DNA from 3 places in the Streptomyces solicamelliae genome. Region 1 is predicted to be linked to each of the others. Evidence: riboswitches for the same ligand, from Rfam matches in the RefSeq annotation. Region 1 holds a riboswitch; each other region holds the start of a gene.

Region 1 (3,175 bases):
GGACGCGCCGCTTGGCCTGGGTGCCCTCGCCGGGGTCGTTGACGAGGAACGGGTAGACCAGCGGCAGATCGCCCAGCGCCGCGTCCGGGCCGCACGCCGCGGACAGGCCCGCGTTCTTGCCCGGCAGCCATTCGAGGTTGCCGTGCTTGCCCAGGTGGACCATTGCGTCCGCGCCGAACCCTCCGTCCTCGGCTCGGGCGGCGATCCACCGGTAGGCGGCCAGGTAGTGGTGCGAGGGCGGCAGATCGGGGTCGTGGTAGATCGCGATCGGGTTCTCGCCGAAGCCGCGCGGCGGCTGGATGAGGATCAGCAGGTTCCCGCGGCGCAGGGCCGCGAGGACGATGTCGCCCTCCGGGTTGCGGGACCGGTCGAGGAACATCTCGCCGGGGGCCGGGCCCCAGTGCTCCTCGACCTGCTCGCGCAGTTCGGCGGGGAGTTCGGCGTACCAGCGCTTGTAGTCGGCGGCCGGGATGCGGACGGGATTCCGGGCCAGCTGCTCCTCGGTGAGCCAGTCCTGGTCGTGGCCGCCGGCCTCGATCAGCGCGTAGATCAGCTCGTCGCCGTCGCCGGAGACCAGGCCGGGGATGTCGGCCGTCGGGCCGAAGTCGTAGCCCTCGGCGATCAGGCGCCTGAGCAGCTCGACCGCGGAGGCCGGGGTGTCGAGGCCGACCGCGTTGCCGATCCGGGAGTGCTTGGTCGGGTAGGCGGAGAGGACGAGCGCCAGCTTCTTCTCGGCGTTCGGGATGTGCCGCAGACGCGCGTGGCGGACGGCGATGCCGGCGACGCGGGCGGCGCGCTCGGCGTCGGCGACGTACGCGGGCAGGCCGTCCTCGTCGATCTCCTTGAAGGAGAACGGGACGGTGATCAGACGGCCGTCGAACTCGGGGACGGCGACCTGGCTGGCGGCGTCCAGCGGGGAGAGACCCTCGTCGTTCTCCTCCCACGCCTCCCGGGAGCCGGTCAGGCACAGCGCCTGCAGGACGGGCACGTCGAGGGCGGCGAGCGCGCCCGCGTCCCACGCCTCCTCGTCGCCGCCGGCCTGCGCCTCGGCGGGCTTGGTGCCGCCGGCGGCGAGGACGGTGGTGACGATCGCGTCCGCACCCTTCAGGCGGTCGAGCAGCTCCGGCTCGGGGGCGCGCAGGGACGCCACGTACAGCGGCAGGGCCTGCGCGCCGGCGTCCTCGATCGCGTCGCAGAGGGCGCCGACGAAGGCGGTGTTGCCGCTCATGTGGTGGGCGCGGTAGTAGAGCACGGCGATGGTGGGGCCGCTGTCGTTCCTCCGCGCACGGTCCAGCGGGCCCCAGGTCGGCGCGGCCGTCGGGGACTCGAAGCCGTGGCCGGTCAGCAGCACGGTGTCGGACAGGAAGCGGGCCAGCTGCTCCAGGTTGTCCGGGCCGCCGTGCGCCAGGTAGGCGTGCGCCTCGGTGGCCACGCCGACCGGCACGGTGGAGGCGCTCATGAGCTGGGCGTCCGGGGCCTGTTCGCCGGTCAGGACGACGACCGGCTTTCCGGCGGCGAGGATCGTGTCGAGCCCCTCCTGCCAGGCGCGGACGCCGCCGAGGAGGCGGACGACGACGAGGTCGGCGTCGTCCAGCAGACCCGGCAGGTCGTCGGCCGGGAGGCGGGACGGGTTGGCGAAGCGGTACTCGACCGGGCCGCCGGCCGCACGGGCGCTGAGCAGGTCGGTGTCGGAGTGCGACAGCAGCAGGATTCGCATGCGAGCGCTGGCCTTCCTCGGGGTTTCCGCGCCCCGGGTGGTCTGGTGGACGGCAGGGAGTTCCTGACTCACCGTCCCCCCGGTGTCGGCGGGGGCCGGCTCACAGTGGCGGGACCGCGCCGGAATCTCACCGGGCTTCCTCCCCGGGGTCCTTCGACCCCATGCCGTCTGCATAGTAGATCCTGGCCGCGGCGGGCCGGGCGGGGCCGCGGAGTCGACCGGATCACACCTCGTGGAAGGCCGGTTTCCCGTGGGTATGCTCGCCGCCATGCCGCCCACCCCACGCACCTCGCCCGAGTCGGGCGAACCTCTCATACGGGACCGAGGCGACGCCTGCCCCGGGGCGCTGCGTCTGCACCCCGCCGACGACGGGCGTCTGGCCCGACTGCGCCTGCCCGCAGGGCGTTTGACGATACGTCAGCTGGAGGTTCTGGCCGACGCGGCGCTCCGGCTCGGCGACGGGCAGGTGTCCGTCACGTCCCGCGGCAACGCGGAGCTGCGGGGTCTCGGCGACGGCTGTGGGGCGGAGCTGGCGGCGCTCCTGGCGGACGTGGGCCTGCTGCCCTCGGCGGCGCACGAACGGATCCGCAACATCGTGGCCTCCCCGGCCGCCGGCCTGGACGGACTCGGCTGCGCGGACGTGCAGTTGTGGGCAGGGGAGCTGGACACGCTGCTGTGCGCGCAGGAGTGGACCCCGTCCCTTTCGGGCCGTTTCCTCTTCGTCCTCGACGACGGCCGCGGCGACGTGGCGGGCCTCGGCGGCGATGTGACCTTGATCGCAGAGCCGGACGGCACGGCGCTGCTGCACGTCGGCGACGAGGCGTACCGCGTCGCGGCCGCCGACGCCCCCCGCGCGGCCCTGGCCGCCTCGGACGCCTTCCTGCGCGCGGCGCGGGAGAGCGGGGCGTGGCGGGTACGGGAGCTGCCCGAGGACGAGGCCCTCGACCTCGCCGCCGCGCTCGCCCGCGCGGGCGTGGACGCCGAGCGCGTCCCCGTACCGCCGCCGCTCCCGCAGGGCGCGCCGCCCGTGCCCGGGGTGCTCGGGGCGGACGCGCTGTACGTGCTCGCGCCGCTCGGGCGGTTCACCACGGGCCAGTTGCGGGCGCTGGCGGCCACCGGCCCGGTGCGGCTCACGCCCTGGCGCGGGGTGGTCGTGACCGGCGCGGGCGCCGGGCGGCTGCCCGCCCTGGCCGCGTACGGCCTGATCACCCGCCCCGACTCGCCCTGGACGGGCGTCGGCGCGTGCACCGGCCGCCCCGGCTGCGCCAAGTCCCTCGCGGACGTCCGGGGCGACGCCCTCCGGGCCGCCCGCGCGAGCGCCGGGGCGGCGGGCCTGCTCCCGGTCTACCTCTCCGGCTGCGACCGCCGCTGCGGCCACCCGCACGGCGACTGGGTCGACGTCCTCGCCACCGCCGGCGGCGACTACCTCGTGAACGGCGTCCCCGTCCCCCGTACCTC
Region 2 (3,175 bases), 3.3 Mb from region 1:
ACAAGGAGGCGCCGGACACGCCGGGCGCGGTCCTGACGCTCGCGGGGCGGCAGCTGATCTCCACGGTGGGCGGGGCGTCCGGACCGCTGTACGGGACGCTGCTGCGGCGCACCGGCAAGGAGCTCGGCGTCGAGGCGACCGTCGGCCGGGAGCGGCTCGCCGCCGCGCTCGGCGCCGGGGTTGCGGCCGTCGCGCAGCTCGGCGGGGCGCAGGCCGGGGACAAGACGATGCTGGACGCGCTCCTTCCGGCCGTCGAGGGGCTGGGCGAGTCGTTCGCGGCAGCCCGCGACGCGGCCGCGCAGGGCGCCCTGGCGACCGTGCCGCTGCAGGCCCGCAAGGGCAGGGCCAGCTACCTCGGGGAGCGGAGCATCGGACACGAGGACCCGGGGGCGGCCTCCTCCGCGCTGCTGATCGCCGCCCTCGCGGAGGCGGCCGCGTGACCGCCGACGATCGGGCGTACGTCGGCCTCGTGCTCGTCTCGCACAGCGCCGCCGTCGCCTCCGCCGTCGCCGAACTCGCCCGCGGGCTCGCCGGCGGCGGCCCGACCGCGCCGCTCGCCGCGGCGGGCGGCACCCCCGACGGCGGGCTCGGCACCAGCTCCGAACTGATCGCCGACGCCGCGCGGGCCGTCGACCGGGGCGCGGGCGTGGCGCTGCTCGTCGACCTCGGCAGCGCCGTGCTGACGGTGAAGGCGCTGCTCGCGGAGGGCGACGAACTCCCCGCGGGGGCGCGGCTCGTGGACGCACCCTTCCTGGAGGGCGCGGTCGCCGCGCTCGTCACGGCGAGCGCCGGCGGCGACCTGGACGCGGTGGCCGCGGCGGCCTCGGAGGCGTACGGCTACCGCAAGGAATGACCGGGCGGAAGAGGTCTGGGAGGGGCTCGGGAGGGGCCGGGAGGAGGTCCGCAAGGGGTCCGGAGGAGGTCCGGAAGGGGCCCGTACTCCTTCCGGACCTCGTCCGCCGAAACCGGGCCATGTTGTGATGCGCCTGGTCAACGCACTAATGTCGCAGGGCCTTGGTGTACGGGAAACCGGTGCAGTACCGGTGCGGCCCTCGCCACTGTGATCGGGAGGTCCGGCTCCATCCCCTCGTGGGAGGCCACTGGACCGCCGCGGGTGACCGCTGCGGTGTGGGAAGGCGGAGTCCGGGCGGCATGACCGTCAGCCAGGAGACCGGCCAAGGTGCGTTGTCCATCCACGAGGTGCTGGAGAGGGTCTCCCAACCATGCATATAGCCGAGGGGTATCTGCCCCCCTTGCACGCGGCGGCCTGGGGCGCGGCGTCCGCCCCCTTCGTCGTCCACGGCGTCCGCGCCCTGACCCGTGAGGTCAAGGCCCACCCCGAGTCCACCCTGCTGCTCGGCGCGTCCGGCGCGTTCACTTTCGTCCTCTCCGCCCTCAAGCTGCCGTCCGTGACGGGTAGTTGCTCGCATCCGACGGGTACGGGGCTCGGCGCGATCCTGTTCCGGCCGCCGATCATGGCGGTGCTCGGCACGATCACCCTGCTCTTCCAGGCCCTGCTGCTGGCCCACGGCGGTCTCACGACCCTCGGCGCGAACGTCTTCTCGATGGCGATCGTCGGGCCCTGGGCGGGGTACGGCATCTACCGGCTGCTGCGGCGGTTCGGCCTGCCGCTGATGGTGAGCGTGTTCGCCGGCGCGTTCCTCGCCGACCTCACGACGTACTGCGTCACCAGCGTGCAGCTGGCGCTGGCCTTCCCCGACCCGAGCACCGGCTTCGTCGGCGCGCTCGCGAAGTTCGGCTCCATCTTCGCGGTGACGCAGCTGCCGCTGGCGGTCAGCGAGGGGCTGCTCACGGTGCTCGTGATGCGGCTGCTGACCCAGTCCAGCAAGGGCGAGCTGACGCGCCTGGGCGTGCTGCTCCAGGGCGGCGGCAAGGGCGGAGCGCAGGACGGTACGACGACGGGGGCGGCGGTCCGATGATGAGCCGTAACGCGAAGATCAACGCTCTGCTGCTGCTCGCGGTGGCCGCACTGGCCGTACTGCCCCTGGCGCTCGGGCTCGGCGACCACAAGGAGGAGCCGTTCACCGGCGCGGACGGCGAGGCCGAGGTGGCGATCACCGAGCTGGAACCTGACTACAAGCCCTGGTTCAGCCCGCTGTACGAGCCGCCGTCCGGCGAGATCGAGTCGGCGCTGTTCTCGCTCCAGGCCGCGCTCGGCGCGGGTGTGCTGGCGTACTACTTCGGGCTGCGCAAGGGACGGAAGCAGGGCGAGGCGCGGGCGCGGGCGGGTGTGGGTGCGGAGAGTGACTCGCCGGTCGGCCCGACGGTGCCCGCATCCGTGCCTGCGAGCACGGACACGGACGGTGCCGTACGGGACGGCGATCCGGAGGCCGCGCCGAAGACCGAGCGCGCACCGCACCCCTCCCCCGAGGCCTGACCCCCGGTGCTGCCCATCGACGTGGCGGCGCACAGCAGTCGCTGGCGCCGCCGTCATCCCTGCGAGAAGGCCGTGCTCGGCTTCGGCCTGACGCTGTGCGCGGTGTCCCTGCCCCCATGGCCGGGCGCGCCGCTCGTCGCGGCGGCGACGCTGGCCGTGCTGCTCGGGCCCGCCGGGGTGCCGGCGCGGCAGCTGTGGCGGGCCTTCCGGATCCCGCTGGGTTTCTGCGTGACCGGCGCGGTGCCGCTGCTGTTCCAGGTCGGCGGTCCCGACGGCCTCGTCACGCTCGCGCCGGACGGCCCGCGGCATGCCGCCGAGCTGCTGCTGCGTACCTCGGCGGCGTCGCTGGGGGTGCTGCTGTTCGCGTTCACCACGCCCGTCTCGGACGTGCTGCCGCGCCTGGTACGGGCCGGGGTGCCCGCGCCGGTCGTGGACGTGGCGCTCGTGATGTACCGGATCGGCTTCCTGCTGCTCGACGCGGTCGCCCGGGTCCGGCAGGCGCAGGCGGCCCGGCTCGGCCTCACCACCCGGGCGGCGACCTGGCGTTCGCTGGCCGGCCTGGGCGCGACGGCGTTCGTGCGCGCCTTCGACCGGGCGCAGCGGCTGCAGACGGGCCTGGCCGGGCGCGGTTACGACGGGACGCTGCGCGTCCTGGTCCCCGAGGCCGCGGTGTCACGGCGGTTCCTCGCGGCGACGGCGGCGCTGCTGGCCGGTCTGGTCGCCCTCACCCTCGTACTCGAAAGGTCTCTGCCGTGAGCAGCGTTCAGCCCCCGGTCG
Region 3 (3,175 bases), 2.3 Mb from region 1:
TCGTTCGAGTGACCCACGGGCACCCCGAGGGCGAAGCGGAACCACTGGATACCGGATGGAGACACCCCACCGCCTGGCCCAGTTCATCTTCCGTTCACCCAGGTTGCCTACGTTCAACCAGCCACTGACGTCAAACGATTGCCTGGGTAAATGGAACACATCACGCTGCTGCTCGCCATTGTGGTCGTGACAGCTCTCGTGTTCGATTTCACGAACGGTTTCCACGACACCGCGAACGCGATGGCCACCACCATCTCGACCGGTGCACTCAAGCCGAAGACGGCGGTGGCCATGTCCGCCGTGCTGAACCTCGTCGGCGCCTTCCTGTCCGTCGAGGTCGCCAACACGATCTCCAAGGGACTCGTCAACGAGGAGGGCATCCAACCGGAAGTCATCCTCGCGGCACTCGTCGGCGCCATCCTCTGGAACCTGGTGACCTGGCTGGTCGGCCTGCCGTCCAGCTCCTCCCACGCCCTGATGGGCGGCCTCATCGGCGCGACCGTCGCCTCGATCGGCGTCAGCGGCGTCAACGGCGACGTCGTCCTCACGAAGGTCCTCCTCCCGGCCATCGCCGCCCCGCTGGTCGCCGGCCTCGCCGCGATGTTCGCCACCCGCCTCTCGTACCGGCTCGACCGGAACGCCGGCGGCAAGACGACGGAGAAGGGCTACCGGGCCGGCCAGATCGCGTCCGCCGGTCTCGTCTCCCTCGCGCACGGCACCAACGACGCGCAGAAGACGATGGGCATCATCACCCTCGCCCTGGTCGCCGGCGGCGTCCTCGCCCCCGGCTCCAACCCGCCGGTCTGGGTCATCGTCTCCGCCGGTCTGGCGATCGCGCTCGGCACCTACCTCGGCGGCTGGCGCATCATCCGCACGATGGGCAAGGGCCTGACGGACCTCGAGCCGAAGCAGGGCTTCGCCGCCCAGACCAGCGCGGCCACGGTCATCCTGGCCTCCTCCCACCTGGGCTTCTCCCTCTCCACCACGCACTCCTGCTCCGGCGCCGTCATGGGCGCGGGTCTGGGCCGCAAGGGCGGTGTCGTCCGCTGGTCGACGGCCACCCGGATGTTCGTGGCCTGGGGCCTGACCCTTCCGGCCGCGGCGCTGGTCGGCGCCGGCGCCGAGTACGTCGCCCGCCAGGGCGACTGGGGCGTGGCCGCCGTCACGGCCTTCCTGATCACCTCCTGCCTGGCCATCTGGGTCATCTCCCGCCGCCAGGTCGTCGACCACACCAACGTCAACGACGTCGACGACGAGCCCGCGGGCGTCGTCACCACGGCCATCGCCGCCGTCACCCCGCCGCCGGCCGGCTCCGTCGCCGCCGTCGCGGACGAGGGCCTCAAGACCACCATCCCCACGCCGGCCCCCACGGACCCGGCAGCTCCCCCGGCCTCCGCCGCCGCGGTGTAAGGAACGAACGACATGAAGATCGACTGGGCAGCTCTCGGCTCCGTCTTCGGAGTCAGCCTCGTGGCGACCGTCGCCCTCGTGGGCCTCTTCACCCTCGGCGTCGTCGGCCTCTCCAAGCAGGAGCAGGCCGCCGCGCAGGGCGGCTCCGCCACCCTGGCGCGCACCGGCGCGTACGCCTGCTTCGCACTGTGCGCGGCGGCCGTCGCGTACGGCATCTATCTGATCGTCGCCTGACGATCCGGGAACCACCGGCCGGGCGGGCCGCACCTTCGGGTGCGGCCCGCCCGGCCGTCGTGTCTGTGGTGCTTCGCACAGTGACCCGTCGCAGGTCAAGGGTGAGTTGACGGCTGTTCGCGGGGCGTGGTGGACTCACGGGGCCATTACGGCGGCAACGAAGAGGAAGCCCGGTGCGAATCCGGCGCGGTCCCGCCACTGTGACCGGGGTACGAGACAGTCCCCCGGGAGCCAGGAACTCTCGCCGCCGGTCACGTCGAGCCAGGGCGCGGACCCTGAGTGAGGACAATGCGCCATGCCTGGCCGCAGCACAGCCACAGCTGTCTACGCGTACGGCGCCACCGCCGGTCTGGTGGCCGATCTCGCCCTGGGCGACCCCCGCCGGGGCCACCCCGTCGCCGCTTTCGGCCGCGCCGCCGGAGCGGTCGAGCGGCTGCTCTGGCGCGACCACCGCGGCTGGGGCGCGCTGCACACCGCCGTCTGCGCGGGCGGCGCGGCCGCCGCGGGGGCGCTCGCGGCCCGGGCCGTACGAGGCCGGGGCGCCGCGTCCGTGGCGCTGACCGCCGCCTCCGTCTGGGCCGTCGTCGGCGGCACCACCCTGGGCCGGGAGGCCCGCGCCATCGGCGGCGCACTCGCCGCCGGCGACCTGGACGTCGCCCGCGAGCGGCTGCCGCATCTGTGCGGCCGCGACCCGCAGTCCCTGGACGGTCCGGCGATGGCCCGCGCGGTCGTGGAGTCGGTCGCCGAGAACACCTCCGACGCGGTGGTGGGCGCGCTGGTCTGGGGTGCGGTGGCGGGCGTGCCGGGCCTCGTCGGCTTCCGCGCGGTGAACACCCTGGACGCGATGGTCGGCCACAAGTCGCCGCGGTACCGCCGGTTCGGCTGGGCCTCGGCGCGGCTCGACGACCTGGCCGGCTGGCCCGGCGCCCGGCTGACCGCGGCGCTCGCCGTCGCCGCCGGCGGCGACCCGCGCGGCGCGGTCCGCGCCTGGCGCGCGGACGCGGCGAAGCACCCGAGCCCCAACGCGGGCCCGGTGGAGGCGTCGTTCGCGGGGGCGCTCGGGGTACGTCTCGGGGGCACGCTCGCGTACGGCGGCCGGGTCGAGCACCGGCCGGTGCTCAACGGGGCGGGACGGGCGGTGGCGGTCGCCGACATCGAGCGGGCGGTGACGCTGTCGCGCCGGGTGACGGCACTGACGCTGGGGGTCTGTGTGGGCGGCCGGATGATCGTGAACGCGATGAAGCGGAGGGGTGCATGAGAGGCGGGGGGCTGCTGGTCGCCGGGACCACGTCCGACGCGGGCAAGAGCGTCGTCACGGCCGGCATCTGCCGCTGGCTGGTCCGGCAGGGGATCAAGGTCGCGCCGTTCAAGGGACAGAACATGTCCCTGAACTCCTTCGTGACCCGGGAGGGCGCGGAGATCGGCCGGGCGCAGGCCATGCAGGCGCAGGCGGCGCGGGTCGAGCCGACCGCGCTGATGAACCCGGTGCTGCTGAAGCCCGGGAGCGACCGGTCCAGCCAGGTCGTGCTGA

What was found. A riboswitch is a leader RNA that binds a small molecule or an ion and turns the genes downstream of it on or off. The one in region 1 is predicted to bind cobalamin.
Region 2: another riboswitch for cobalamin. It lies ahead of ABZO31_RS02410 (energy-coupling factor ABC transporter permease); the one in region 1 lies ahead of cobN (cobaltochelatase subunit CobN).
Region 3: another riboswitch for cobalamin. It lies ahead of ABZO31_RS06905 (cobalamin biosynthesis protein); the one in region 1 lies ahead of cobN (cobaltochelatase subunit CobN).

Annotation. Positions count from the first base shown of each region.
Region 1 is NZ_CP160404.1:3,793,636-3,796,810, forward strand. It holds gene cobN (cobaltochelatase subunit CobN) at 1-1,717, opposite strand, end outside; cobalamin riboswitch at 1,754-1,898, opposite strand; gene ABZO31_RS17675 (cobalamin biosynthesis protein CobG) at 1,974-3,175, shown strand, end outside.
Region 2 is NZ_CP160404.1:491,069-494,243, forward strand. It holds gene dhaL (dihydroxyacetone kinase subunit DhaL) at 1-440, shown strand, start outside; gene ABZO31_RS02405 (PTS-dependent dihydroxyacetone kinase phosphotransferase subunit DhaM) at 437-853, shown strand; cobalamin riboswitch at 971-1,195, shown strand; gene ABZO31_RS02410 (energy-coupling factor ABC transporter permease) at 1,224-1,940, shown strand; gene ABZO31_RS02415 (energy-coupling factor ABC transporter substrate-binding protein) at 1,940-2,398, shown strand; gene cbiQ (cobalt ECF transporter T component CbiQ) at 2,405-3,154, shown strand; gene ABZO31_RS02425 (ATP-binding cassette domain-containing protein) at 3,151-3,175, shown strand, end outside.
Region 3 is NZ_CP160404.1:1,487,059-1,490,233, forward strand. It holds gene ABZO31_RS06895 (inorganic phosphate transporter) at 151-1,410, shown strand; gene ABZO31_RS06900 (hypothetical protein) at 1,423-1,644, shown strand; cobalamin riboswitch at 1,780-1,908, shown strand; gene ABZO31_RS06905 (cobalamin biosynthesis protein) at 1,940-2,902, shown strand; gene ABZO31_RS06910 (cobyric acid synthase) at 2,899-3,175, shown strand, end outside.